4 regions of the Oceanobacillus sp. FSL K6-0251 genome follow, and region 4 is predicted to be linked to each of the others. Evidence: riboswitches for the same ligand, from Rfam matches in the RefSeq annotation. Region 4 holds a riboswitch; each other region holds the start of a gene.
The links. Region 4 has a riboswitch for S-adenosylmethionine ahead of MKY45_RS13620 (methionine biosynthesis PLP-dependent protein). Riboswitches for the same ligand answer to the same signal wherever they lie in the genome.

Region 1 (7,595 bases), 780 kb from region 4:
TTATTTCCTCCCTTTTTATGTCAGCTCTTTCTTAAACAGAACGCGATCATTGCCAAACCCATCATAATTTGCTTTTACTGCTGCACCATCTACTGTTTTGTCTCCTCGCTCGATCACAAAGCCCATTTTTTGATGAAACGCAATCGATGTTTTATTTACGGGGGAAGTGATAGAGCGGATGATTTTCCGATCAGCCATTTTAACTTTGGCGAAAAATTTCTCATAAAGTGTTTTTCCAATATCTTTCTTTCTGTAATCCGGGTGTACACCTACAAAATGGATATATGCTTCATCTGACTGATCCTGTGATAAAAATCCAATTAAAAAACCTACCATCTCGTCATCTTCTTCTGCGATAAAACTGGTATTCTTAAAATGTTGAAAAAATAATTTAGGCAGCATCCCTGCCATATCACGCCCGCCCCACCAGTCGTTTATCTGCGGAATCAGGACATCATAATCCGAACTTTGCAAACTGCGAATTTCCATTCTACATTCTCCCTTTTATTTGAAACGATGTACTATCATTCGTATAAATTCTTTTATTTCCCATGATCAAACAGCTGAATATCCTTATTGTTATTACTAATATATCAAAAAATTATAATGATTTCTTTCTTTGTTTGAATTTTTTTAGAATTTATATTTAATTTTTCGCGCCCGCATGTTAACCTTAATTTAAATTAGGCTGACAAAGAGAGGACATAATGGCAAATTTATTTTTGTTCATCACCTTAGCTTCCGTTTTCAATACTGGTTTATTAACTCAAAAGTATTTTCATTCAAAACAATCTTCTCTAAATGACTCATAGTACGTATTCAAAAAGTTCGGCAAAAAGGAGATTTGGAAAGCCCACCTCTCCAAATCTCCTTTTTCTCATATCCCTTATTTCCACACATCTTCAGCAATTCGCACAACATGCCGGATTTTTTCCCATTGCTGTTCCTCACTCAATAAATTTCCTTCCTCTGTAGAAGCAAACCCGCATTGAGGACTCAGGCAAAGCTGATTCAACGGTACATAGCCCGCCGCTTCTGTAATTCTTGCTTTAACAGCTTCCGGATCTTCCAGCTCGCTGAACTTAGACGTGATAAGACCCAGCACAATAAATAAATCATCACGGTTCACATGACGCAAGGGTTCAAATCCTCCCGAGCGGTCATCATCAAACTCCAGGAAAAGACCATCCACCTGTAGGCCGCCAAAAATCGTTTCTGACACCGCCTCGTAACCGCCGCTTGACATATAGGTAGATTGGAAATTTCCCCGGCAAATATGCATTGTTACCAGCATATCATCTGGTCTGTTCGCAATCGATTCATTGATTGCTCTCGCACATAATTCAGCTGTTTTCTCTGGATTTCTTCCTTTTTCAATCAACGAATTTCTGCCCTTCTCTGAGAAAAAGGTTGCCCAGGACGTATCATCCAGCTGTAAGTAGCGGCAGCCTTCATCGTATAATGCCTGAATCACCCCTTGATAAGCAGCAACCAGGTCATCAATAATGGCTTCATCATTTTCATAAATTCCTTCTTCAAACTCCGCCCGGAAAAAGAGCATGTTCGGGCTCGGAATCGCAAATTTTGCAACCGCATCTCCAGCAATACCATGCAGGAATTTATAATGCTCAATCATATAATGATTACTAAAACCAATTTTACCGGTTACCTTAATACCTCTTTTTTTCGTTTCCACACCAGTGAATTGCAAGCCTTGTTCCGCGCTATAGCCTTCCACGCCATCTAAGCCTTCCAGAAAATCAAAATGCCACCAGGCACGGCGAAACTCCCCATCCGTCACGGATTGAAGTCCTGCTTCTTTCTGCTGTTCTACCAGTTTGATAATTTCCTCATCTTCCATTTGACGCAATTGTTCTGAGCTGATTTCCCCTTTTGCCTTTTGTGCACGCGCCTCTTTTAAACGCTGAGGACGAAGAAAACTCCCTACATGATCTGCTCTGAATGGAGCCCGTGTATTTTTTGTCTCTGCTGATATTGCCATCGAATACCCCTTCCTCTTTATCTGCTATATTCATTCTATATTCCATTAAAAAAACCCCTTCCGAAAATATAAGAGGTTCGATATGATAAAATCTCTTCTTATCTTCAAGCAAAAATGCTTCTGGAATTAGCACAGTACAAATCAACGTCTGCTGCTAAGGCTTCAGCGGGCCAGTCCCTCCACCTTTCTCGATAAGAATATATGGAATTATACGAATAATTACAGTTTACTTTACATGGAAGCAATGAATTCGTCAAGGAGAATCCCAAAATATAGGAACCTTGCTGCAATTGATTTTAAATCAAGATTACGTTAACTTTTTTTATCGGAAAAAATTTTATAATCTTCACTAATCACAAAAGCAGCCAAATACAAGCAGAAAAATAAAATAGCTGCTCCTTCCCACGATACACTATTCCTCGTAAATAAGGACTCAATAAAAAATTTATAAAAACAAACACTAAGGAACCATTGAGCCACATAACTCATAAGCATTACTTCCTTTGTCTGCTTTATTTTCGCTGCTTCAAGGATTAACATGTATAACAAATCAAACAGCATCCCCAACACATAAGACAGAAACAGAAACCCGCCGAAGTAAAGAAAATTCATAAAAACAGTATCAAAAAATTGTATTTCGATAAGTTTCCAGCCTGCTAAAATATTAGATAATCCATGTGTTATCAACATTGGATTGACGACAATAGCCGTAATACTAGCTATTAGCAGACCAGCAATAAGCAGATTGGCAATAAAGGTCGCAATCTATTTGTTTCTTATTCACAATGGTTAGAGCCCTCCATATGCTATAACACGTTTTTAACGCCAAATCGTATTAACTTTCAAAAAGCACTTATAAATCTTAATAACTGTCTTATATTGCTATATGATAATTTCATTGTTATCATTCTTTGAAGTTTTTTAATATATATCTTTATTTTACCACTATATTTACACATATCTTTTACTAAGACTTCTTTAAGGGATGAAATACACAATTTCGTTCCCCCGTTCTACATCAAAAAAGTACCAGACATCTAACAATGATAAATTGCTTCGATGGCTGGTACTTTATTTACCTTCCTATTTAAATCTTAGCTGACACGATCTCCCGGTTTTATTTCTTCTTTTAATTTAAAAGAAAGAATAAATCCAACGATAGCAATAATTGCTGCTACGATAAAGGATACATTCACACCATGAATAATACCGCTAATATCCTCACCCGGTATAGCTGCAGTCGACATGATTGTTACAAGCACTGCTGTACCGACTGATCCAGCTACTTGGCGGAATGTATTATTCATTGCTGTCCCGTGCGGAATCAATTCGTTAGGCAGCTGGTTCAGTGCCATCGTTGTCATAGGCATCATTACCATGGCAATCGAAATCATGCGAATGGCATTCATGGTTGCCAGATAGTTGAAGCTTGTATCCGCAGATAAATTCGTGAATGCAAAAGTAGTCAAGGATAGCAGTAACAAACCGCCCCGAGCAAGCCACTTTCCTCCGAATCTATCAAAAAGATAACCGGTAATCGGGTTGGAGAATCCCATTATAATTGTACCGGGCAACAAGACAAGCCCAGATTCAAGCGCCGAGAAGCCAACCATATTCTGCATGTATAACGGCAAAATCACATTTGTCCCAATCATCGCAGCGAAGACCAGCATTCCAAGCGCTGTTGCTAACGTGAATGTGCTGTGTTTGAATACCCGGAATTCAAGAAGCGGTTCTTTCAATTTCAACTGTCTGGTAATAAACCAATAGAGAGAAATACTACCAACAACAATCGTTAGAATGACCTGAAGACTGAGCCCCCCAGCGTCACCGGCGACACTGAAACCGTATAGAATTGCACCGAAGCCAACTGTAGAAAGGATGACCGATAAAATATCCAATTTCGGTTTCTTCAGCTCTGTTACGTTTTTCAATAAGAAATAAGCCGCTATCATATCTAAAATAGCAATCGGCAGTACAACATAGAATACACTGCGCCATGGGAACTGATCCACGAGCCAGCCTGAGAGACTCGGTCCAATCGCCGGCGCGAATGCGATAACTAGTCCAAACAGTCCCATTGCTGTACCTCTTCTATGAACAGGGAAGGTAAGGAATAATATCGTCTGCATCAGCGGCATCATAATGCCGGCCCCTGAAGCCTGTAAAATCCGCCCAACCAATAACAATGAAAAGTTTGGTGAAATTGCTGCAATAAACGTACCGATGGTGAATAATCCCATCGCAGTCATAAATAGCTTACGCGTTGTGAATTTATCAATTAAAAAAGCCGTAACTGGAATCATTATCCCATTTACGAGCATAAAAACCGACTGCAGCCATTGCGCTGTACTCTCACTCAAATTCAAATCTTTCATAATAGGTGGAAGTGCAGTCCCTAGCAGCGTCTGGTTCAATATGGTGACAAAAGCACCGGGTAATAATACCGCGAAAAGCGGAATATATTTTTTAATTTCAAATGTATTTTCGCTTTCCATTTTATACCAACTTCCTTACAAAATATTTACTTTTTAATCAACAATAGAACACAATATCATATTTGAAAGAGAACAATAAATCATTCCGCTTATTTTTTAACAGTTTTATTCAATTAAGCCCTCTTTACATCAAAGGATTTTGATTTGGTTAATATGGATAAGCTGATGATAGTTTACACTTTTTAATTTCATAAAAAAACCATTGCATAATCTATTGATAAGATACATGAATGGTTTTAAATGATCTATGATTTATTCTTAGATATACGAAACAGTCATTTTACTTCATTTTCTTTAATCGACTTCGCAATAGCCACACATTTGGGGATTGCCCATATGTAATGTTTAAAAGTATTCGCAGCAAAATATCCATATAAATTACTGGTCTTTGTCCATTTATAATATTTCTTCGTCATAATTTCTTCATTAGTATGGGATTGAATCAACTTCATTACCCGATGATGACTTAACTTCAATTTTTTTATAGCTTGATTCATCGTTACATCCTGATAGTTTTCCCGAATTTGCATATTAAGCGGCTTGATTGTTCTCCACATATAACCTGGTGCCGGTATAAACGGAGTATCTCCATCCATTCCTTCTCTGTACCATCTTTCAAGCATGGCATGCCATTCATATAAATGCATCAATACATCCCGAAAATTTTTATCTCTTTCTTCTGTCTCTATTGTCATACTTCTTTTTCTATGCGGTATAGATTCAATGATTTCAAATAACGCTTTAAAATTCTGTTCGCTCTTTACTAAAAGAATTTCCTTCCCGTTCTTTTTTGTCATGATAATCACCTCCTCTTTTACTACATTTTAACGTCAGCATGAAGAATAGAAGGATAGCTTACTAATTTTCTAAAAAATAACACATATCATTTTAATCATAGGCGCGGTTCATAAAAACGACTCTCCAGCCATCTGGATCTTCGATGGTAACTCCTTTGTCTTTCCAATAGAGATTCTCTGGTTCTACTTCGTTATACCCCATTTGGGCCAACCGATTTACGACATGCATGATTTCATCCTTATTTTCTATATAAAAAACCAGCAGATTATCTTTCGTAGGTGCAGGGCATGGGCTTCCGTCTTGATGAGATGTAAATTCTAAATGATAGTCTGTATGAGGCAATCCAAAGATAACTCCCTTAATCCCTCTGTCTCCTTCAAATACTTCTATTTTTGTTAAACCTACACCCGTTTCGTAAAAGCTGATTATTTCATCAAATTTATCTGTCGGTCTGGCTATCCTTACTTGCACTGCTGAAAAATTATTAAATTTCATACTGCCACCTGCTTTTTAATATTTTTATTTGAATACACGATTTAAATAGAATAGATCTCTTCCTCAACCACTGGCAAAATAGCGCTTGTTCTTCAATAAAAGGCGTGTGTGCGGAATTTTCAAAGGTATACATTTTCTTGAACGGAGCTTCGATGGAATCATAGAAATGTTTCGCTTGCGTGTAGGTTGTTTGATAATCATGCTGACCTTGAAGTATAAAGACAGGCAACGGAAGCTTGGGAACAAGCTCTGCTAAATCTGCGGCGGCCATTACATGCCCCAGTGACTGCCAGCCTAAAACAGCCCCTTTAAAACTATTGATTCGTTCATTAAATGTATAATTCGCACACGAAAAAACGTGCTTCAACCTTTCCAGATTGGAGTAACCCTCTCTTTTAAAACCCCCGCCATACTTCTCGGTAAATTTAGTCCTGATGGCGCCATAAGCTCGATTTTCATCAAAATTTTCATCAAAAGCCACATTTTCAATTTGCTTGACAGCACGTTTATCCTTCCTGTCCCTTGCTGTTTTTAAAATATATTGATAGGCTTCTTTTTCTGATTCCAGTTGAGAACCTATCTGCCCCACTCCAATATACGCATAGAAAAGATCCGGACGTATTTGCGCCGGGGATAAGCTGGAAACCCGGGCCCGCCGTGCAAGAATAAAAGTAATGGTTTATTTTGATTTAAAGATTCTACAATGATCCCTTGCTTTGCACCATTGATTTCTACATATTCCTTTAGGATTGTTTTATTGTGTTCCTTGTTTTCCGTATACGCTGATTGCATGTTGACAGCTCCTTATTTATAAAATACGATATTATCCGTCCGCAGAATAACGCTCTAAGAGCTTCTCTTTATGAGACTGAAATACTTCCTCCAAAGAGATATTATATTTATTGGCGATAACGATAACATTCCCCAGTACATCTCCTAATTCCTCTACTAAAGCATCTCTATTTTCGGCAATTGATTCCGTTATCTCATCCGGTCTGTCCCTGCCAATCTCCAGTGCTCTTATGGCTCTTGCTACTTCTCCTGTTTCCTCTGCTAAAAAACCGATCCGGATGAAAATATCTAATTCCGACCAGCCTCTATGTTGGTAATAACTATTTACCCATTGTTGAAATTCAGTTACATTCATTTTTTACACTCCTTGATTCAGCTATTGAATTTCCCTTCCCTCTTAATGATATTCGAAGTTAAAACTGCACACGAAACCCATGAAAAGTATGAACTCCCGTGCCAAATCGCACAAAATCATGCTTCCGTAAATACTCCACTGCATTTTTAACTTCATCTAAAATTTCAGGAAGAAGTCCCAATGTATTATGCGCTCCATAAATCATGGAGACATGATTTATTTGCGTGAGCCTCTCTAACGAATTTACTAAGTCTGCCGGATTGGTTGTCGGATAAAAAGCATAGATTGGAGTTTCATCATATAGCAAGTCCCCTGTAAATAAATATCCGGTCTCTTCATCAAAAATCACAATATGACCTGGAGAATGGCCGGGAGTATGGTAGATAATTAATGTTCTGTTCCCCAGCTCCACCCTATCACCGTCTTTTAAAATTCCAGTTGGCTCACCCTGGAAGGGTTTATATGTATTCGGGTCAAAGCTTTCTGGCACAGGAATCGTAATATCCCTTGCTGTATTTTGTCTTATTTGTTCTAATGACAACCCTACAATGCCATGAACAAGCCAATCTCTTTCCGCTTCATGAACAAATATCCGGTCATATTCTCCATGACTTCCAATATGATCGGAATGTACATGCGTCGTGATAACATCAAT
Region 2 (7,595 bases), 480 kb from region 4:
CCACTTATCACGAAGCTTCCATTTTAATGTTGTCTCGACATTCTTTTCTAAAGCTTCCATGAAATTTTGTTTTCGTTCTAATTTAGCTTCTTTTGTTTTTTTGCTGCTAGTGAATAACCCGCCGACCTTAAAATCAGGCTGTACAGATTCTAAATATTCCTTCGCAAGCTCTCTTAAATCAGCTGGCATCAGATAAGCATTTTTCGCAGTCTGATCCACCTCCGTTAAAAAACCGGCTGCTATCTTTTCCGGCTGCTGCTCCAGATTTTCAATTTCGTTTGTTAAGCTTTCTATTTTCTGAGCCAATAATGCTTCATCAACGTCATCCAGGGATGCTTTCTGATTCGACATTTCCCGATGCACCTTTTCTTTATGGTCACGCACAATTTGTCGAATGCTTGCCTCCATCGTCATATACTCATGCTTCGATTGCAGCATATGAAACACTTTATCTTTCAGCTCTGACCACTCATTGTGCGGTGCTTCCGAATTTTTAAGAGATGTGTAGAAAATGGAAGAAGGGTGCAGATTCCATTGATCAAACGTTTGTTTAATTTTTTTATCAAATTCGACAAAAGGCAATTCTGCTTCATTATGCTTGTCTATCTGGTTGATAACAATCATAAATGGCAGTTCATTTTCCTGCATTGCCTGTAAAAATAATAGATTCACTTCGGATTGCACATGGTTATAATCCGTTACATAAATAAGATAATCCGATAAATGAAGTGAAGCTTCTGTCAGCATCCGGTCCACGTCATCTGCAGCATCGATTCCCGGCGTATCTAAAATAGCCGTATCCTGCGGCAAAATGTTATCCCCTGTGCTGATGTGCATTTTTTTTATATCATTTTTATTAGTCGCGAACTGCTTGATTTGCTCCAGGTTATACGGTTCGTGATATTCCACCACGTCTCCATTGTGATAAAACACATTGACAGCACCTTCTCCAGATGAGATTTTAACAACATTCGCACTGGTAGGAATCGGACTGTTCGCTAAAATTTCTTCCCCTAATAAATGGTTGATCAAAGAAGACTTCCCCGCAGAAAAATGACCTGTTAGGGTGATAATAAACTCTTGGTTAACGTATTTTTCCAAGATACCAAGCATCTTATCTGCATTTACCTGATCTCCCTTGTTTTTCATTTCATTATAGAGAAACGCAATTTGTTGTTCTGTTACCCTTTTTTCCATATACGTGATCACAAGCCTTTACCCCTTTTTCAACTTATTCATATCTACTTTTAACGTCTATGACGTTTCTTTCTGTCTTTACGAGGTGTGGTTTAAGTACTTTACATAACACCTTCATTATACGCAATATTTGTTTTGATTTCTAGGTGCTAATCAGATTCTGATAAAGTGAAACTGACAAGCCTTCTTTGTTTTTAAAACGGGTGTCTTACAAAAGCCCTTCTATGGGACGAGCAAACACAGTATGCAAACACAATAACATATAAATAACCCCCTGCAGGCAGGAGGTTATCAATCTATTACTTTATTATTTAACAGCATGTTATGATTATTTTATTTTCTAAAATAGCCTTTCCAAAGGGAGATACCGATGATAATAAGACAAAAGATAAATCCGTAAAGCCATACGGAAAGCATCGGATTAACAAACATCCATACTCACCCCCTCTTTAATTTGCCCGGACCTGATTTTTTTCTGTTTCCTTCTCTTGTGGTAAAGAAGGATTTTTCAATATTTTTGCCAGAATCGTAATCGTTGCTATACCAATAAAAGTAGCCGCAGCGCCTGCAGACATGGTACTTGGGATAATACCAGTAAAGTAAATAAAAAGGTAGGAAAACAAACCTGCTGCCATCGAGATTTCTGCCGCTCTCGCTGGAGCTTTTTTCTTACTGTAGATAGCATGTAATATCGGTCCCATCGTTCCTGCAGCAATGCCGGAAATCCCAATCCACATGACATCGCCCATATATGCGGGCGGCCGTAATACAATTAAAAAGGCGATCAGCCCCACCAGTGGAACAGCTAGACGGCTGATTTTGAGCGCAATTTTCTGCGCCTTCTCATTGCTTAGCTTGATAATTTTCTTTTTCACGAGGAATTTCAGGAAAATGTCGTTCGCGAACACCGTAGAAATGGAGACGAATATCCCGTCCGTCGTGGACATGGCTGCAGCAAGAATAACGATTCCAAAAAGAGCTACAAAGATTGCCGGAAAGGCCCAAACTACGTACTCCATCAATGCTAAATCAGCGGCTGCAACATTGTCCCCAAGCGCTGTTCTGCTGTATAACCCTCCAAAAAGAACAAGCAGACAAAAGGCTGCGGTAATAACATAGGTTAGAATCATTTTTCCCAGGTCTCTTTCATGCTTTAAGCCAAGCACTTTATTGAATAAATGAGGTGCAGAAGCAAAGGCCCACTGAATAATAATCGCGCCAGATATTGCTCCAAACGAATAGAAATGGAGCGAATCAGGGTTAAATACGCTTACTAAATTCCCATTCTGCACGCTGAGATTATCTGTAATGCCAGTGAAGGTTGCTGTAACACTTCCTTCCCAGAAAATAATAATTCCGGAAATAAATATAGCTAAGCCTGCAATTGCCATCATAACCGCTTGGACAGCATCTGTATAAATATCAGCAAATGCTCCTCCGGCATAAACATACAGAACAACAATGACTGCGATAAATATCAATCCGCTTGTATAAGACATTCCCAAAAGGTATTCAAAAATTCTTGCTCCTGCTACAAACTGAGCTGCTATATAAAAAATGTTAAAAAGTAAAATCAGCCCAGTTCCCACTCTTAAAATATCACTATTATAGAAGTCACCAAGCCAATCCGGCAGGGAAAGGGACTTTTGTTTTGTATTCAGCTTTCTTACTTTTTTAGCTACCATCAGCACTCCTATTGGCCCGCCGCCAATCATCGCCAAAAACAGCCAGAGGTTAGACAATCCCCAGTCATGAGTCCATCCCGGGTAACCCAGAAAAGTTGCTGCACTTAGATAGGTAGTAGCAAAGGACAGGCCCAGTACATAGGGTCCCAGACTTCCGCCGCCTGTAGCGAAATCACTGATGTTTTTCGTTTTTTTAGCACTTATGTAACCAAGGATCAGCATGACAGCTAGAAATATTGCAAAACCGATCCATGTATAAAGCATAATTGTACTCATCTCTGACCTCCTTGCACATACGAGTAAAACAGGAAATGTACTTCTCCGTTATCTCGGCTGAAAGCTGCCAAGCTTTCGCGCAGGATGATTATCGGGTAAATGGGGTGTTCCATTTCCAAACATATTTTCTCTAAGCGTCTTCCCTTCATATTCAGTCCGGTAAATGCCGCGTTTTTGCAATTCAGGAACAACTAAATCCACAAATTCCCGAAATGTATCCGGAGAATAGGTCTGCGCGATATTGAAACCATCCACGTCACCTTCAAATGCCCATTCTTCCATTCGATCTGCAATTTGTTCAGGTGTTCCGATAAATTTCACCGTACCATTGCCGAGTCCATGATTTTTAACAGCTTCCCGCAGTGTCCATTTCTTATTAGGATCTTTTGTATACATATCCAGATTTCCCTGTACTGCTTCTGTCTGTATATCTTCAATATACTGATCCGGATTATATTTTGAAAAATCGATTCCTGTATGTCCGGAAAGGAGAGACGCAGTTCCTTCGTAGCTGACGTGGTCTGTTAAATCTTCATACTTTGCCAGCGCTTCTTCTTCCGTTGACCCAATGATTGGCAAAATCATAGGAAAAACAAATATATCTTGCCGATTTCTGCCCTGTTCCTCTGTTCGTTTTCGAATATCTGCAACATAGGCCTTTAACGCATCCAAGGAATGATTTTTAGTAAAAACCGCCTCTGCATGTTTCGCTGCAAAATCTCTTCCTTTTGGTGAAGCTCCTGCTTGGAATAAAACAGGCGTACGCTGCGGAGAAGGTTCAACCAAATGCGGACCAGGTACATTGAAAAATTCACCTTCATGATTAATCAAACGAACCTTATCCGGCTGTGCAAATGTATCCTTTGTGCCATCATGAACAACAGCATTGTCATCCCAGCTGTGTTCCCAAAGTTTATAAACGACTTCGAGAAATTCATCTGCACGGTCATAGCGCTGTTCCTTAGGAAGACGGCTGGAAAGGCCAAGATTGACTGCCTCGCTTTCTAAATAAGAAGTCACCACATTCCAGGCAACTCTTCCATTCGTTAAATGATCCAGTGTAGATAGCTGCCTTGCGAGTGCGTATGGTTGTGCATATGTAGCAGAAATTGTTGGCGCAAAGCCGAGATTTTCAGTGACAGCCGCCATAGCAGAAATCGGAATCAATGGATCATGAGCCGGAAGCTGTACAGCATGCCGGACAGCTGCTTCATGACTATTTTCATATACACTGTAGGTTCCAAGCACATCAGCAATAAACATGGCATCAAATTTACCGCGTTCCAGGATTTTTGCTGTTTCTATCCAATATGACAGGTCATTATGTTTTGTCCCCTCGTCCTTTTCATGCTTCCATAATCCTGTCGAGTGAGGGGAAGGTGAATTTTGAATAAATCCATTCAGGTGAATTTGTTTTGTCATCGTTTCGATAAGCTCCTTTTCTCATAAATTTTCATCTTGACCGCTTCAATACGGGCAGCCTGTGGTATGTGCTGATGCCACCGCGATAAGCTCTTTCTCCTTTTCGGTCAATTTGCCTGCTTTGATAGATTTATGATCAAAAGCAGCAAATGCCTTGAATGTATCCGCATCAATGTCACCAAATTCGGTTAATCTATTAAAATAGGATGCTTTGTACAGCTCGTCTTTTTCCTCTTCATCAAACGCATTTAGCGCATTCACACCATGAGCAACCGCTGAACCAGCCTTTAGAGCTGTTGCAACAAAAATGGCCTCTGTTACTTCCTCTTTATCAGCGTTATTTTTTTTAGCATTCCCCACATGTAAATCAATGCAGTACGGGCACCCCGTAATGTGCGCTACGGCTACCGCAATTAATTCCTTTAATTTAACTGATAATTCACCCTCAGCTAATGCTTTATCGTTAAAAGCAAAAAAAGTTTGAAACGCTTCCGGTGCATATTCTTTTAATTCTGTTATCCGGTTAAAATAAGATTTTTGATATAAACTATCTGTTTTAGTCAATGAAATCTCTCCTCATACATTTAAAATTTTGGTTTGTCATACAGTGAAACTTCAATTAGTGAAGGTTTTTCGACGCACAACTCTTTATAATAGGACGGTTAATCGCAAAAGTTCTTCGATGGGACGAGTAATCGCAGTCCCAGTCCCAGTTTCAGCCCTAGGACATCGTGAACCTGGTCTGTTTCCTTTGCCCACTGATTTGTGCTGCGATAAAATCATACAAATTGTAAATCCATCTCGTTAATTTTCTTACAGCCACCATAATAATTAAACTTTACCTATCTAATTACTCGGTTTTAAGCCATGCTTGCCCCTTTGAAATTATTCCCTCCCTACCCTTGTTTAAAAATGAAAAAACCCCTTTTCCAGGAGAAGAGGGTTTCTTTACACACTGCCTCATCTCTCAAGTGAAAACTTGCTGGAATTAGCACCATTTTACTGCGTTTCCAGTAATGGTTGCTGCGGGATTATAGGACCAGTTCCTCCCCCGGCTCTTGATAAGGAATTACATTATTTAGTTTTTTAAGATTTCTTTATATGTTATCGAATTCAAAAAATATGTCAAGTGGAAATTTTAATTTAATGAAGCGTTTCTTGATCAAAATCTATTGATAATATTAGCAGATATCTTTTTGCTGTAAGCGGCGACTGGTTGTTTTATCACATGTAATTATATTTTCCTGCTATAGAGTACGATGCTAAATCGATTGAGCAGCTTTTTTCATCGTGTCCTTAAAATTCATCATTTAGTTTACATAATACAATTATGGTGAATTAATATTCTTTTGTTTTCAGTAAAAACGCTTAGACCACATTCTAGCCTAAGCGTTTCCATTATTTGTTTACACTGGGTAAACCCCATGTTTTCTCTCGGTAAATTGCTTTTTCTTATTCTGATAAATGATGAAACGTCTTGTCAGCTCGCTCCGAAGATGATCTGGATCAATGATATCATCAATAATCATTTCGGAAGCTAAGCGGTAAATATCAATGTTCTCTTTATAGGCGGCCTGCTTTTCTGCGATATATGCCTCCCTTTCTTCTTCTGGAAGCTGAGCGATTTTATTTGCTTCTACTGCATTCACTGCTGCTTCCGGTCCCATAACAGCAATCTGTGCATTTGGAAAGGCTAAACAGCAATCCGGATCGAAAGCCGGCCCTGACATCGCGTATAGACCAGCTCCATAAGCCTTTCGGACAATAACAGAAATTTTAGGTACCGTTACCTCACTCATTGCAAACAGCATTTTGGCTCCATGGCGAATAATTCCCTGCTTCTCCACTCTTGTTCCAATCATAAATCCTGGTACATCCGTTAAGAACAGCAGCGGAATTTCAAACGCATCACATAATTGGATAAATTTTGTTGCTTTATCTGCTGAATCCGTAAAAAGAACGCCTCCTTTTACACGTGGCTGATTAGCAATGATTCCTATACTTTGACCGTTGATACGGGCCAGCCCAGTAATTAATTCTGGAGCAAACCGCTTTTTTATTTCACAAAAACTGCCTTCATCAATTGTACGGTCAATCAGTTCATACATATCAAAAGCAGCATTTTGATTTTCTGGAATAATTTCGCTGATTGGCTTATCAAAGCTTTTTGGTTCTACAGATGCTGCTTTTTTTGGCTTCTCACGAAAATTAGCAGGAAAATACGTTAAGTACTTCTGTGCAAATTGAATCGCTTCTTCTTCGGTATCTACTAAAACATCGCCTACTCCTGAGGTTGTACAGTGCATCTTTGCTCCGCCCATTTCCTCTAAAGAAACCTTTTCGCCAATGACCTTTTCAGCCATTCGCGGTGAACCTAAATACATCGATGCGTTCCCATCAACCATGACAACGATATCACAAAAGGCCGGAATATAGGCACCGCCGGCAGCGGATGGACCAAACAATAAGCAGATTTGCGGCACTCTTCCTGACAGCTTAATTTGATTATAGAAAATACGTCCCGCTCCTCTTCTTCCCGGGAACATATCTATTTGATCTGTAATTCGGGCACCGGCAGAGTCTACCAGATAAACCATGGGCACCTCCAGCCTCTCAGCCGTCTCTTGAATACGTAAAATTTTCTCCACCGTCCGCTGTCCCCAGCTTCCTGCTTTGACGGTCGAATCATTTGCCATCGCACAAACTGTCTGACCGTTTATTTTTCCTGTTACTGTAACCACGCCGTCTGCCGGCAGGTCTTCATCCATCGCATTGGCAAATAAACCATCCTCAAGTGTCTCATGAGAATCAAAAAGAAGCTGGATTCTTTCTCTAGCAAAAAGCTTGCCCTTTTCAGCATTGCTGTCGTGATACTTTTGTTTTCCTCCCTTTTTTATTTTTTCTATACGCTCCTTAAGTTCTTGATTCACAGGCATATAAGCATTCTCCTTTCCGGCTTTAACTTCCATGGTAATCAGGCTTTCTTTTCTCTTGAAATGCAAGCAATCCTTCTTT
Region 3 (7,595 bases), 1.6 Mb from region 4:
ATTAAAAAGAATACAGGCAGTGGGGATGAAGGAATCCCCTATTCATCAACTATTTGGCTTTGCCAGACCTTATGTTGAAATTGCAAGCGGAGAGATAAATAGCAGTCAGGAAGTAAATACGATTATTTTCCCGCTGCTCCGCAAGAAAGAATTTGCAGCTTTTCTAAGTGAATTTTTACCGGAGTATAGCTATCGTACGGAGAATCTGATTCATCCGCCGAAAAAAGCCTTACCTTATTATCTATGGCGGTCCATCAATCTTCCGTTATTAGCTGTTATCATTACAGGTATTTTCTTCGTATCCTATATCTGGATACCTGCAATTATTATGCTGGTCCTCGGGATAATGGGGTTTGCTGTATTCAAATCCATCGGCTATGCGATTGATGAACAGCAGATAACGATTCAGACACGAACAATCAGCAAGGATACTGCGATTATTCCGCATCGAAGGATCCAGGCCTTGCAGCAGAAACAGCATCTGCTTCACCGAAAGCAGTCCCTTGCAACGCTGGACATGGCTATTTTAAATAAAGGCGCAGGACGCCATTTTGTCATTAAAGAGCTGCGAACAGCGGATAGTTATTCAATTGCTGACTGGTATTCTTATCGGGAAAAAGTGTAATACAATATATAAAAAGCCGGTTAAAATCATATGTTGTGATTTTAACCGGCTTTTTACGATCTATCTTATTTTTCTGTTCCATAGACGGTTCCAAAGGTTTCTGCAAGCTGCTTAGATTGCTTTCTCCGCTCCGCACGGCGGTTGGCACGCAGCGGTGCACTTTCATGAAGCATCTTTTCATCGTCGGTTTCCGGATAAACGGATGGCACTTTAATCGGTTTGCCCGCTTCATCAATCGCTACAAACGTCATAAACGCTGTTGTACATGCTGTTCTTTCCCCGGTCCGGATATCTTCGGTGATTGCCCGGATAAATACCTCCATGGAGGTGTGATGTGTCCAGGTCACAAATGCTTCAATCGAAATATATTGGCCAACTTTTACAGGCGCTAAGAAATCTACAGAATCCGTAGAAGCTGTTACCACCGGGCTATTTGCATGCTTTACTGCTGCAATCGCACCGATATCATCAAGATGCGCCATTAATTTTCCGCCAAATAACGTATCATATTGATTCGTATCCGGCGGAAGGATATGTGTTGTTTTTAAAGCTAATGATGCGGAACAAGGTTTTGCTTTCATTTATATTGCCTCCTGCTGTCTAGTTTGTCTTATAAAACTGGTGATATTAAACGCGAGACGGATTCCTTAAAACGAATTCCGATAGAACGTTTGTCATATAACTTTTTCGTCATTTGTGTAGAATGCGCCAAATCTTTGTCGAAATCGACCATCAGCCGACGCACAACTTCAATATCATATAAAAATGCATTGACCTCAAAATTGAGCCGAAAGCTTCTTACATCAATATTTGCCGTACCGACAGAAGCTATTCTTCCATCGACAATAATGGTTTTAGCATGCAGAAATCCATTCTGGTAAATAAAAATCTCTGCACCGGCGCCAAGCAGATCCCCGCAATAATACATGGTTGCCCAGTAAACAAAGGGATGGTCCGGTTTATTGGGAATCATAATTTTGACATCTACTCCGGATAGCACGGCAATACGCAGTGCATCACGCAAGCTTTCATCTGGTATAAAATAAGGTGTCTGAATATAGATATACTCTTCTGCTTCCATGATCATCTTAATATATCCGTTTTTGATTTGCTCATACTCCGAATCGGGTCCGCTGGAGACAATCTGCATCCCTATATTCCCTCCAGAGATGGTTTGAAAATGCTCTTCTTCGTAAGGAATTTTCTGCTTCGAGGCCTGATTCCAATCCAATACAAAGCGTGTCTGCATACTTTGCACTGCATCACCTATCACCCGCAAATGAGTATCACGCCAATAACCAAATTTGCTTTTCATTCCCAGGTATTCATCTCCAACATTAAAACCGCCAATGTATCCGATTTCTCCATCAATAATCGTGAGCTTGCGATGATTCCGGTAATTGATTTTAAAATTAATAATAAATTTCGATGGGAAAAATGCTTCTACCAGAACGCCCGCTTCTTTTAATTTTTTTATGTAGCTTTTCTTAAGTGACCTGGAGCCCATATCATCATACAAAAGCCGGACGCATACCCCCTCTTTTGCTTTTCTTATTAATGCATTCGCAAGCCTGCTCCCTAGCCCGTCACTCCGCATAATATAATATTGTACATGAATATGATGCTTTGCCCGATTGATATCTTCTAAAAGAGCCTCAAATTTTTCATGTCCATCTGTAAAAATATCTACGCCATTATTATCTGTATAAACAGCATTGTCATTACGGAGATGAAGATAGACTAAATCCTGATGTTTTTTTAAATCGTCATGATTTAACAGGAAAGCGTCATCCTCAATGGCATTGATTTGTTTTTGTACAGCCTTCTTCACATCCATCCGGCTCCGCTGATCCCATTTGAATATCCGGCGATTACTGATGGGCCGTCCAAAAATTAAATAAAGAATAAATCCTAAAATAGGGATGAACAGCAATACCATTACCCATGCCCATGAAGAGGTCGGATCCTTCCTTTCCAGAAAAATAATGGATATAGCTAACGCAATATTTATAACAAAAATTAATCCAATTATGATTGAGTAAACGCCCATATATCCTGCTCCCATCACTTCTTTTCCAATAAAAAAGGGAATTCTGCTCTTATCATAGCACAAAACGAAACTTCATTCAGCGTGAAAGGGTTAATGAAGTTTCGTTTTACCCATAGCTTGCGTATCTGCTATTTCTTCTATATAAAACGTTCTTTTTCCGGCAAATAACTGAATCCCCTATTTTAATTATGTCAGCGCCTGCTCCAAGTCCTCCCAAATATCCTGCCATGCCTCTATTCCGACAGATAACCGAATCAGAGCGTCTGTTATTCCCATTTTCCGGCGTTGTTCATCAGGAATCACAGCATGTGTCATGGTTGCCGGATGCTGAATCAATGTTTCTGTATCTCCAAGACTGACAGCGATGTTTATAAATTGAAGTTTATTCAGAAAAGTCTGCGCTTCTTTCTTTCCGCCGTCTATCTCAAAAGATAAGGTGCCTCCGCCAGATTTCATTTGTTTTTTCATAATTGAATAGCCTTCCGCATCCAGATCACCCGGATAAAATACATGCTTAATCTTTGGATGCTGCTTTAGTTTTTCTGTAATTTGCAGGGCATTATCCGAATGTTTATCCATTCGGAGCGGCAATGTCTTCATTCCGCGAACAACCAGCCAGGCATCAAACGGCGAAAGCACACCGCCAATATCCTTTTGCGTCGTTGCTGCGATTTGCTCCATTAATTCGTGATTTCCTGCGGCGATGCCCGCAATCACATCACCATGACCGCTTAAATATTTTGTCGCGCTATGCACTACCACATCTGCCCCCAATTCCAACGGACGCTGCAGGTACGGTGTAGAAAATGTATTATCCACCACAACTAAAATATTATGCCGCTTAGCAATATCAATCACTAATTTCAAATCAATTACTTCCATTGTCGGGTTAATCGGCGTCTCAATATAAAATACCTTTGTTTCTGGCCTGATTTTTCCCTCTATACTTTCCGCATCTGTCATAGCTATATAATCTGTCTGGATATTATATTTTTTATCCATCATCGACAACAGTCCAAAGGTACAGCCGTATAGTCCGGACGAGCAAATAATATGGTCATTTGCTTTGGTGAGTGCAATCAAAACGGCAGATATGGCAGCCATCCCCGAGGCAAATGCCAGTCCTTTTTCAGCCTTTTCCAATGCGGCCAGCTTTTGTTCCAGTATTTGCACGGTCGGATTACTGACACGCGTATAGACATGTCCTTCTTCCTCTCCGGCAAAACGTGCCTCCCCCTGCTCCGCTGTGTCAAAGGTAAATGTAGATGTTTGAAAAATGGGCGGTGTTAAACTGCCAAGCAGCTCTTTGGAATCGTACCCTTCGTGAATCATTGCTGTTTCCATATGTTTAAACTTTTTGCTCATTTATATTCTCCCCGATCCTGATAAAGGTAATAATTCAGATAAGTCTCTCTCTTTATGATAAAGTATTCCTGTGCTGTTGGAAATGTTTCCGGCTCAAAAAAATATCTAATATTTCGTACAAAGAAAACAAAGCTCCCGCTCCATGAAGCTTCGTTTTACGGAATACATTATTTAAAAGTTATTGCTTCCTGCCTCATAAAGTTTTAATATTGGTTTTAGTTTAATTTTTTCAGAAGGCAGGAATGGATAATGGAGGATAAATCTTTACAACAGGGAGCGGTTATTACCTTTGCTGCTTATTTATTATGGGGAATCTTTCCAATCTATTGGAAGTTTCTTGAACATGTTCCAGCTGGCGAAGTACTAGCCCACCGGATTGTCTGGAGCTTAATTTTCATGATTTTTTTAGTACTGGTGACAGGTAATTGGCGTGAACTGATTGAAACGGTCCACGAGCTGAAAAAAGATAAAAAGAAAACCATCGCTATCATTACAGCTTCCATCGTTATATCTATTAACTGGTTTCTATTTATTTTTTCGGTTCAGCATGGACATGTGCTGCAGGCCAGCTTAGGGTACTATATCAATCCTTTGATCAGCATTTTATTAGCGGTATTTGTATTGAAAGAAAAGACAACGAAAGGACAGGTCTTATCGTTCATCCTTGCCGGTATCGGCGTACTTTATTTAACACTGAGCTATGGTGTGTTCCCTTGGATTTCGCTGTTATTGGCCATCACCTTTGGCTTTTATGGATTGATTAAAAAAACACTCCATCTGCATGCAATGTATGGACTTACTATTGAAACACTTGTAGTGGCTCCGATTGCTCTATTGTATTTACTATTTGTTCCGTCAGAAGGATCTTTTACTTTTTCTCCTTTGTTTACATCGGACAATCTTTTACTTATAGGCGCGGGGGGTGTTACAGCAATACCTTTACTGCTGTTTGCTGCAGGGGCCAAACGGATTCCATTGGCAATGGTTGGCTTTTTACAATATGTGGCACCGACAATTATGTTCTTTCTGGGGGTATTTCTATATAATGAAACCTTTACGGTACATCATATGATTACCTTTGCTTTGATTTGGGCTGCACTTATTATCTATATGGCCAGTATTTACCGGGATGCACCGCGGAGAAAAAGAAGAAAGGCATAGTTTTCAGCCAGTAACGGCCCGGTTCGTCCAAAGGCCTTTAGGTCATACTTTTGTGATAATTCCTTCAGTAAGGATGAAAGAAATCCCCGCTGAAGGAAGATTCACTTTATTTCATCTATTAATCCCTAGTAAAACACTTGACTTTTAACCTGTAAAACTATATACTCGCAAGTAATTTCAAAATATTTAGCAGAATCTCTTATGAAGAGCGGCGGAGGGAATAGGCCCTGTGAAGCCCGGCAACTTGAACATTCAGGTGCTCCATCCTACAGATATATCATCTGAAAGATAAGAGAGGGTTCTAAGTCAGTTATCAGAGCTCTCTTCATTATAGAAGAGAGCTTTTTTCAGGTAAAAGAGTGTTTTCAATAAAAAGGGAGGAAATACAATGTCAAACTATCCAGTACAGCAAGACGAAACGATTTTGTTACACGGGGGGCAGGTTCCAGACCCGACAACCGGAGCACGTGCTGTTCCAATCTATCAAACAACCTCTTATGTTTTTCGTGATACAGAGCATGCACAAAACTTATTTGGATTAGCAGAGCCAGGTAATATCTATACTCGAATTATGAATCCGACGGTAGATACATTTGAGCAGCGGATTGCACAATTAGAAGACGGAGTCGGTGCTTTAGGTCTAGCTTCCGGGATGGCAGCTATTACGATGGCGATTTTAAATATCACCCGTGCCGGTGATGAGATTATCGCGGACAGCAATCTATATGGCGGGACGTATAACTTATTTGCCAACACGCTCCCCCGTTATGGAATCAATGTAAAATTTGTAGATGGAACTGACCCGGATGCTATTGAGGCTGCAATTACAGATAAAACAAAAGCAATTTTTGGAGAAATCATCACTAATCCAAGTTTATATGTTTTTGATGTCGAAACGGTGGCTGATATTGCTCATAATCATCGCATTCCTTTAATTATTGATAATACATTTGCCCCTTATTTTGCCAAGCCGTTAACCTGGGGTGCGGATATTGTGGTTCACTCCGCCACGAAATGGATTGGCGGACACGGCACAACCATCGGCGGTGTCGTTGTCGACAGCGGCAGATTTGATTGGAATAATGATAAATTCCCTGATTTTATCGAGCCGGATGAGAGCTATAATGGCTTAAAATATGCGGATTTAGGTCCTGCTGCATTCATTACCAAGCTGCGCGTCCAATTATTACGTGACATCGGACCTGCGCTTAGTCCGCAAAATGCCTTTTTATTACTGCAAGGCCTGGAAACTTTACACTTACGCATCAGGAAGCATAGCGAAAATGCAGAAAAAATAGCAGCTTACCTGGAAAATCACCCTGCTGTAGAATGGATCAACTACCCGGGGCTGGAATCACATCCCTCCCATCAGCTTGCTAAAAAATACTTAAAGGGCGGTTTTGGGTCAGTTATTACATTTGGTATTGAAGGCGGACGAGAAGCAGGCCGTACTCTAATCGATAATGTGCAGCTCTGGTCTCATGTCGCCAATGTGGGGGATGCCAAATCGCTTATTATCCACCCTGCTTCTACAACCCATCAGCAATTGACAGATGAGGACTTGGCAAAAAGCGGTACAACGGAAGAATTGGTCCGTTTATCCATTGGTTTAGAGTCATTTGACGATATTGTAGCTGACTTGGATCAGGCCATTGATAAAGCAACAGGAAAATCACAGGGCAATCAAAAATCAGCCGAGGAAATAGCAGTGCAAAATTTACTTCAATCCCCATTTGACCGCAGCGAAGGTGTCCGCAAAAAGCGGATTATTACTGTCGGCATCGCGGACGAAGAAATTGTTCCTCTCTATAAATTAGGCTATGAGGTAATTCCTGCGGCAGATATCGATGAAGTGACAACAGATATATTAACAGGAGCTGATGCAATATGGCTGCAGGAAGGTAAACAGACACCAGAAGAAAACGCAGCTTATCAGGGCACGATTTTATTCACAGCTTCTGCTCCTGAAGTATCATCTGAAGTGTTTATTCTTTCGACCGTTCAGCCGGCGCAATTTGCTCTTGAATTACGCAGCTCCGGACGTTAAATACAAAAACAACATCCTTCCCCGCCTTTCTTTTATAGAACATTTCCATGTTTTATTGTTAAGAAAGGCGGGTAATTTTATCATGGAGAAAAACAACACTCCCACTGATTGATGTTTCGTTTTATGTTATACTATAATGTGGTTACGTCTTCTAGCTTAAAAATTAGAAGGCGTTTTTCATTTAATCTGTTTAGTATTGATTATCCTTGATTAAAATAAGACTATAAGAAGACGCATATATTCTATGAAACTTTACCAATCCATTTTGCAAATACACATATAACAAATTTAATTTCCTTTTCGTATTCTTAGGTAATTTTATTTGTTCCAACATAAACTAGAAGAAA
Region 4 (7,595 bases):
TATTTTCTTCTCCTTCTGGACGTAAATCTAATCCAACATTTACTTTTCCTTTGAATAATTCAAATCCGGATTCAGCCAATACCGGGTTACCCATTACGCCGCCTGTCCATACAACTGTACCAGCTTTGATTAATTCGTTATCTTCGCCGACAACAAATCCGTCTTCTGTACATTCTTTGATGGCAGTACCAATACGGAATTCTACGCCACGATTTTCTAAGGACTGTTTTCCGTAAGAAACTAAATCTTCATCAAACATAGGTAAAATAGATGGCATTGCCTCTACGTTAATAATTTTTGCTTTGCTGCGATCGATATCGTATTTTTTACATAGCTCAGGTACTTTGTCTGCAAGCTCACCAACAAATTCAATCCCTGTGAATCCGCCGCCGCCGACAACGATGGTAAGCTGCTCGTCACGTTTTTCTTCGCTTGAAGAATACTGAGCAAACTGATATTCAATGTGCTCTGCAATTAATCGGCTGGAATCAATATCTGTGATTGCATAAGCATTCTCTTCCATACCCGGAATGCCAAATGAGTTGGATACAAATCCAAGTGCAAATACAAGATAGTCATAAGCCACTTCGCTGTTTTCAAGAACAACGCGTTTTTCCTCACGCTTCACTTCCGTAACGGTATCGTAAATTAAACGTACACGCTTAGGGTTAACTACATCTGTTAGCATAAAACGTGCCTGATTCGGGGTAATCGTACCCGCTGCTACTTCATGTAACCATGTACTTTCATAATGGTAATTATGTTTGTTGATTAACACAATCTCAGCTTCTTCAGGAGACAGCTGTTGAGTTAAACGTCTTGTTGCAACTAATCCAGCATAGCCTGCACCAAGAACGACTACTTTTGGTTTACTCATAATTCATCTTCCATCCTTTCTATCTTCCACAAATAAAATGTAATGTAATTTCGAACTATCACGTTTAATAGTCACTGCATCTATTATAATATCAAATTTTGCGGGATTAGGCTAATTTTCATTATAATTTCTTTAGAAAACTTAGCGAAACTTGTTTTATCAAAGAACCCGCATGATATATATGCTTATTAATAGGTGCGAAAGTTGAGATTTTAATATTAAAAAACTGCAAATTCGCCAGGCTACAGCAAATTCGCAGTTTTATTTTACCTTATTAATTTAATTATGAAACAGCTGCTTTCTTTCGTAATTTAATCAGCATAGATGGATGCAGTATCGACCTCAGAACCTTTGTGCTCTTCAGAACCTTTATCTGTTTCTGAGTCTGAGTTTTCTCCCTCTTCTTCAGTCTCATGCTCTCCATTATTTTCTTCTTCTTCAGGATTTCCTTCCTCTGATTCCGGCTCTTCACTCTCTACATCTTCAGAATCGGGTTCCTTGTTGTTTGCATTATCATCGTTGCCATTTTCTTCCTCTTCCGGCTGTTTCGGCGGTTGATCCGATTTATCTTTTGAATCTTCTTTCTCTGAATTCTCTTCATTCCTGTCATTTGTGCCGGGCGCCTCAGTTTCAGCTCCAGAATTATTGGAATCAGAAAAGCGGCTATTTTTTTCAGATTGATTCTGATGTACAGAAGCTGTGGAACGTTGCGTATTATTCGATTCTGATTCTCGGCTTTCTGTATTCTCATTATTTTCACCAGCTGCGTTTTCCTTATTTGAAGCGTTACTGCTTTGTTCACTGTCAGCTGGCTCATCATTTGTTATTTGATTAGATGATGCTTCCTCAGAAGCTATATAATCTTCTTCCTGCACCTCTGTTTCTGGATTTGTGTATGTTTCTTCCTCTGTTTCGGTACCTTGAGTCACAGTACGCTCTTCCTGCACTTCTATTTCATTGTCTTCCTGCTGAAGTATGTTGCGATAATCTAAATTAGCTGTTTGATAAATTTGTTCATTGTCTCCTAATAACCGATTATTCCAGGAGGTTGTAAAAATCTCTACGCTTTCTCCAGTTTGTCCAGTTCCGTCTTCTGTACTCACTTCCATTGAATATTCTACAGAGCGGTTATCCTTATAAATCCCCATGCCAATGATGATAATACAACCTGCTAACATAGAAATGTTTACCCATAATAGCTTTTTTTTGCGCATATATCTTCTTCCTTTTTAAATAGTTTCATTCGGATATTTATTATTTCACCCTTTTTATTATCAGACATATCCAACTCATTCAGAGTAATTGTCCATTTTATAACCATTCAACAATACGTTCACTACACTACCATTGTAATCGTCATCGGAGTCCTTTTCAAATACTTTTCGTTTTTTTCAAGCTTCTTCTTTCTATACACAGCCTCTAAGCCAGTGTTGCCGGCTTTTTCATTTTTAAAAAAATCAAGACTTGATTTTTTTTCCTCGCTCTTGTAAAGTTAACGTAATTATAATTTAATAAAATTCCAATTCTTATCCAGAGAGACGGAGGGACTGGCCCGACGATGTCTCAGCAACCAGCTGCTTCTAGCAAGGTGCTAATTCCAGAAGGGAACTCCCCTTTAAAGATAAGATATGTATCATCACGATATCATACCCTTCTTATCTCATCTCTGGAATAAGAAGGGTTTTTTATTGATTTCACATGGGAAAATCATAAGAAAACAGCATATTCGCGAAAGATAAGCGAATTCATGTTTCTGGATTGAGGAGGCTGAAGGAAAATGAGAAAAATAGAAACAGCATTAGTACAGTTAGGTAATAAAACGGACGAACGGACAGGGGCTATAAATCCGCCTATTTACATGTCAACAGCTTATCAGCACCAGGAAATTGGCCATTCCACAGGTTATGATTATACGCGTACCAAGAATCCGACCAGATCTGTTTTAGAGGAAGGTTTCGCAAAGCTGGAAGAAGGAGATGCTGCTTTCGCCTGCAGCTCAGGAATGGCAGCTATTCAATTAGTTCTCTCCTCCCTGTTTCGTATGGGCGATCACCTTATCGCGACAAAAGATATCTACGGAGGAACTTACCGTATTTTTAATCATTTTGAAAAAGCTTATAATATTTCCGTGACCTATGATGTCTGTCAAAATATCACGGAAACAGAACGATGTATTAACGAAAATACAAAGGCTATCTTTTTAGAAACACCGACGAACCCGTTACTTCAGGAGGTGGATATTGAAAAGTATGCGGAGCTGGCTAAAAAGCATAACCTGCTGCTTATTGTTGATAATACATTTTTAACACCTTATCTCCAGCAGCCAATTACGCTTGGTGCGGATATTGTAGTGCATAGTGCGACAAAATATATCGGCGGCCATAATGATGTTTTAGCCGGTCTGGTCGTAACCAAAAGTCCTGACCTTTCCGAAAAATTATTTGAAATGCATAATGCGTCAGGAGCAACATTATCTGCTTCAGACAGCTGGCTGCTTGTCCGCGGGTTAAAAACACTTGCATTGCGTATGCAGCGTCACGAGGAAAACGCACAAAAAATTGCTGCTTACCTGCGAGACCACTCGTCAATTGGACAGGTTTATTATCCAAATAAAGGCGGCATGCTTTCATTTTGTTTAGAAGATGCCGACCAGGTGCGTTCTTTCTTAGCTAACCTCAACTTAATTGTATTTGCCGAAAGTCTGGGCGGTGTAGAAAGCTTTATTACCTATCCTACAACACAAACACATGCCGATATGCCGGAGGAAGAAAGAGATAACAGAGGAATCGGTGATGACCTTCTTCGTTTCTCTGTAGGAATTGAAGATGCGGAGGATTTAATAGCAGATATTGAGCAGGCGCTGCAGGTTGTCAGTAAAATTTAAAACAATACCCCAAAAAAGAGGCAGCTCATTTTAAAGCTGCCTCTTTTTTAGAGTAAAGATGAAATTATATTCTTCCTTACATATTATTTAATTTGCTCAACATTCAACATATGGAAGCATACAGCCATTTCATCGTATGCTTCCATAATTTAAGGTTCATTTAAGGTTCGTTACCCTTTTATTAAACCTAAATCCACTTTCCATTGTAACCATTGCAGCTGTCTCGTTTTACGAGGTAAGAATTGACGAATATCTTCCTCATGGTACCCAACTTGGAATCTTTTTTCATCCACCAAAATTGGACTTTTCAGCAGTCTTGGGTATTTGTGAATTAATTTCAATAAAGTTTGCAGAGACAAATCCTCTACATTCAAATTCAATTCTTTAAAAATTTTAGAACGGGTTGAAAGTATCTCATCCGTGCCTTCCACAGTCATTTGTAAAATATTCTTTAGTTCGTCAATTGTCAATGGTTGATGTAAAATATTTCGTTCCTTATAAGCAATTCCATTTTTGCGAAACCATTGTCTCGCTTTTCTTGTAGATGAGCAAGATACTCCGTAAATATGCACTGTCATATTCATTCTCCTTATTATTTGACATATTCATTACAAGATTCAAAGTGATTATGATGAAATGAAAGTAAAACATTTCTGCTTCTTCATTCCATTTTTTCTATCTTAGTTTCACTTTAGCATGGAAATGTGGTAAAACTATGGTAAGGTCATAAAAAAAACATGAAATGAAGCTTAATTCATCGAAATAAAGCTTGCTGCTATTATTCCTTCGCTCTATAAATATGCTTCCCCGGCTTCACGATTCCACAATACGCCCTTAAACTTCTGTTTAATAACAGCTTAAATCAAATAATGAACCCCCCCAAAAAACAAATGACAAAGGTCAACACCATTCTTCTATCTCCGCCATTATCGCAACCAGTTCATCTTCTAATTCTTTTCCTGTATCCGTATCTAATAAATGATTAAATAAGATGGAAAAGATAAGCCGTTCTCCCTTTCCATTGGTTACATAACCGGAAAGAGTGCTGACACCTTCAATGGTTCCTGTTTTTGCCTGAACATCCAGTCCCTTCATACGTTCACGTAAAGTGCCTCCAATCATTTTATCGGCTTCTCCAGCTGCCGGCAGACTGGCTAAAAATTCAGGGAACCACTTTTCCTGCTGGATTTCGTACAGTAAACGCGTCAGTTCTTCGGCTGGAATAAAGTTAGCTGCTGAAATTCCGGAACCATCCTTTAACTGGATTGTATCCAGATTGATTGAATAGGTAGCCAGAGCTTCTTTCACTGCTGCCAGACCCGATTCCCATGAACCGTCATCATATGTTTTACGCCCTAATTCTTTTGTGAGCATCTCACCAATCCCATTATTGCTAAGCTTCATAAAGGGAATAATAATGCCAGTTAATGGCGGTGACTGTTTATGGTAAATACACGCTGCATCTCCCTGAAGCTTTCCTTTTTTTATCCGGCCTTCTAACGCAATACCTTCCTTTTTTAATATTTGCCGGATTGTGTCTGCGATATAATTTTCAATATGTTTAATAGCCATATATACTTCCTGCTTTCCTTCTTTCCTGCCGATTTTTCCTGATATAAAAAAGTGATTTGCTGAATTATTCCGCCTTACAATCAATGCTTCTTCATCTGCTTCTTCTGTCGTTACAGCATCGTTGGTCACCGTAATTCCTTCCGTATGCGGCAGGATTTCTATCTTTGGGGTTGTATGCAATTTTTCCGGGGTAATGATTAATTTAATAGCATTCGTATCATAATCTGTATCTGGAGCAAGTGTTAAAGCAGATACTTCTGAACCATACCCGTATTGCTGATCAGCCCAAATTAAATCATCAGACCAGCGGATATCATCGTACCAGCTGTCATCAAGAATAAAGTCTCCGGATATATTTTTGATCCCACGCTCTTTTAAAGAAGCCACAAACTGTTTATAATCCTTTTCTTGTAAAGTCGGGTCTCCCTTTCCAACCAAATAAACATTACCATGACAGGTTTCCTCCACTACTTTCCCCCCCAAATGAAGCTCGGTTTGAAATGTATATTCAGGACCTAATTTCCTTAATGCCGCTACTGCTGTAAGTATTTTCAAGTTGGAAGCAGGCTGCAGCCGTGTTGATGCATAATAATTAAACAAGCTTGCACCGCTTGTCCCGGAGCGCACACTTATTCCTGAAACACTTCCTTTGTTGTGACATTTGTTTAATAAAAAGTTATTTAGTTTTTGCATCGATTCCACCTCGGATGATGTATTACGTTCTTAATTTTCTAATTCGATATCTATAGGTTAAAATCCTTTTTTCTAGTCAAATACCCTCTCAAACATAAAATCATTTCATATAGTAAACATACAGGGGGTGTAAAAAATGAGTAATTACAATGAATTTGGCGGAGGTTTTGCTCTACTGGTAGTCCTGTTCATCTTATTGATTATTGTAGGTACTTCTTATTGGGGATTCTAGTGATGCCATGATAAACAAATCTTTTCCTCCTCTTCCCTATAATTAATTAGCTTTACGTACGGCTGGCTAAGAAAATAGATCGTGATTATGAACGCTTGTAAAGATAATGCATCAACCTCTTTACAAGCATTTTTTATATGTAATATAAAAACAAGGCGCATGATGGAAAACTACATCGGCGCCTTGTTCCTCTTATTTTGACGGGTCCTTTTCAGGCTCATCATTATCTTCTTTTATTTCTTTCTTTTTGTCTTCCTCAGACATTATATTATTTGCTGAATTTTTGAATTCCCGTAAGGTCTGTCCGGCTGCTTTCCCGATTTCCGGAAGCTTTTTGGGACCGAAAATAATTAAGGCAATGATAACTATCAATATCAAACCCGGAATACCTATGTTTGCTGGACTCATGGAACAACACCTCCATTCTGATTTCATTATAAATCATTTCGATCTATTTTTTAATGGTTACACCCATAAAATTATAACGATTTGCCTTCTTTTTGTGAAATTTGCAGAATGAGCTGACGCATTAAATATGGAAATTGCTCAAATGCATTGGTAACATGCAGCCTTTCTGTGCGTTTATGTGCATCATGTCCGAACGGACCTACATTTAATACAGGTGCATCCAATTTACGCATCAATGAAAACGGCAATTCATACGAATCCCCCCATACCGGCGTATTTTCCTCGTAAACCTGCAGGCCTGTATCACTGCCTTGATAATGTACATAACTCAAATCACAAATTCCATTTAAAAAATGACTCCGTTTGATATCTAATTGAAATTCGTTTTTCGCTTCTTTTTCAACAAAATCAACACAATATTCTACAAAACCGTTACCGCTGGAATTTACAGCAGGATAATAAGGAGGTGCAAATAAAATCACCATGGCTGGCGCAAGCTCCTGACAATGAATCATTAAGCTGTCCGTAATACGAAGCGATTTTTCCCGGTCATCATAGTCATCATGAAAATGAATATCCTTTTTCACATCTTCAACAAATTCCCTGCCCAGTTTATTCCCTGCATACTCTAATAACTCTTTATAAGTAATTACTTTTACATGACCAATCGGCTGCACTTGATTATCCTTGCATATCTTTTTATACCGTTCATTACATTGTGCGGCAGCAGTCTTGGCAACCTGTTCAAATAAAGCAAAAGCCTCTTCTGCTGTCCGTTCTAAAAGAAAAATATTGTATAAAGCGGAAGAACGGTACGGAGTCTGAGTGGAATACCGCAGCCGCAAATCTGTTTGCTGCAGTGTAACCGGCAGCGGAGCGGTTTCACCGAGTACCGTTTCCTGAAAAATGGGATTCCATTCCATCTCCCT

Region 1: another riboswitch for S-adenosylmethionine. It lies ahead of MKY45_RS09830 (5-methyltetrahydropteroyltriglutamate--homocysteine S-methyltransferase); the one in region 4 lies ahead of MKY45_RS13620 (methionine biosynthesis PLP-dependent protein).
Region 2: another riboswitch for S-adenosylmethionine. It lies ahead of MKY45_RS11210 (carboxymuconolactone decarboxylase family protein); the one in region 4 lies ahead of MKY45_RS13620 (methionine biosynthesis PLP-dependent protein).
Region 3: another riboswitch for S-adenosylmethionine. It lies ahead of MKY45_RS21020 (O-acetylhomoserine aminocarboxypropyltransferase/cysteine synthase family protein); the one in region 4 lies ahead of MKY45_RS13620 (methionine biosynthesis PLP-dependent protein).

The regions. Positions count from the first base shown of each region.
Region 1 covers NZ_JBBORS010000001.1:1,923,764-1,931,358, reverse strand. Annotated here, with positions in the region: gene MKY45_RS09835 (GNAT family N-acetyltransferase) at 16-489, opposite strand; gene MKY45_RS09830 (5-methyltetrahydropteroyltriglutamate--homocysteine S-methyltransferase) at 887-2,002, opposite strand; SAM riboswitch class I at 2,098-2,200, opposite strand; gene MKY45_RS09825 (MDR family MFS transporter) at 3,097-4,500, opposite strand; gene MKY45_RS09820 (ClbS/DfsB family four-helix bundle protein) at 4,776-5,297, opposite strand; gene MKY45_RS09815 (VOC family protein) at 5,389-5,793, opposite strand; gene MKY45_RS09810 (hypothetical protein) at 5,783-6,382, opposite strand; gene MKY45_RS09805 (hypothetical protein) at 6,370-6,585, opposite strand; gene MKY45_RS09800 (MazG-like family protein) at 6,617-6,940, opposite strand; gene MKY45_RS09795 (MBL fold metallo-hydrolase) at 6,999-7,595, opposite strand, start outside.
Region 2 covers NZ_JBBORS010000001.1:2,223,182-2,230,776, reverse strand. Annotated here, with positions in the region: gene MKY45_RS11225 (dynamin family protein) at 1-1,209, opposite strand, end outside; gene MKY45_RS11220 (sodium:solute symporter family protein) at 1,647-3,158, opposite strand; gene MKY45_RS11215 (LLM class flavin-dependent oxidoreductase) at 3,207-4,580, opposite strand; gene MKY45_RS11210 (carboxymuconolactone decarboxylase family protein) at 4,626-5,144, opposite strand; SAM riboswitch class I at 5,538-5,648, opposite strand; gene MKY45_RS11205 (acyl-CoA carboxylase subunit beta) at 5,987-7,516, opposite strand; gene MKY45_RS11200 (enoyl-CoA hydratase) at 7,539-7,595, opposite strand, start outside.
Region 3 covers NZ_JBBORS010000001.1:4,295,607-4,303,201, forward strand. Annotated here, with positions in the region: gene MKY45_RS20995 (PH domain-containing protein) at 1-625, shown strand, start outside; gene MKY45_RS21000 (acyl-CoA thioesterase) at 691-1,206, opposite strand; gene cls (cardiolipin synthase) at 1,236-2,675, opposite strand; gene megL (methionine gamma-lyase) at 2,862-4,040, opposite strand; gene rarD (EamA family transporter RarD) at 4,290-5,201, shown strand; SAM riboswitch class I at 5,398-5,496, shown strand; gene MKY45_RS21020 (O-acetylhomoserine aminocarboxypropyltransferase/cysteine synthase family protein) at 5,590-7,248, shown strand.
Region 4 covers NZ_JBBORS010000001.1:2,706,500-2,714,094, forward strand. Annotated here, with positions in the region: gene MKY45_RS13610 (NAD(P)/FAD-dependent oxidoreductase) at 1-877, opposite strand, end outside; gene MKY45_RS13615 (hypothetical protein) at 1,189-2,091, opposite strand; SAM riboswitch class I at 2,401-2,505, shown strand; gene MKY45_RS13620 (methionine biosynthesis PLP-dependent protein) at 2,655-3,761, shown strand; gene spx (transcriptional regulator Spx) at 3,932-4,339, opposite strand; gene dacB (D-alanyl-D-alanine carboxypeptidase/D-alanyl-D-alanine endopeptidase) at 4,662-6,026, opposite strand; gene MKY45_RS13635 (YjcZ family sporulation protein) at 6,163-6,258, shown strand; gene tatA (twin-arginine translocase TatA/TatE family subunit) at 6,451-6,666, opposite strand; gene MKY45_RS13645 (M20/M25/M40 family metallo-hydrolase) at 6,738-7,595, opposite strand, start outside.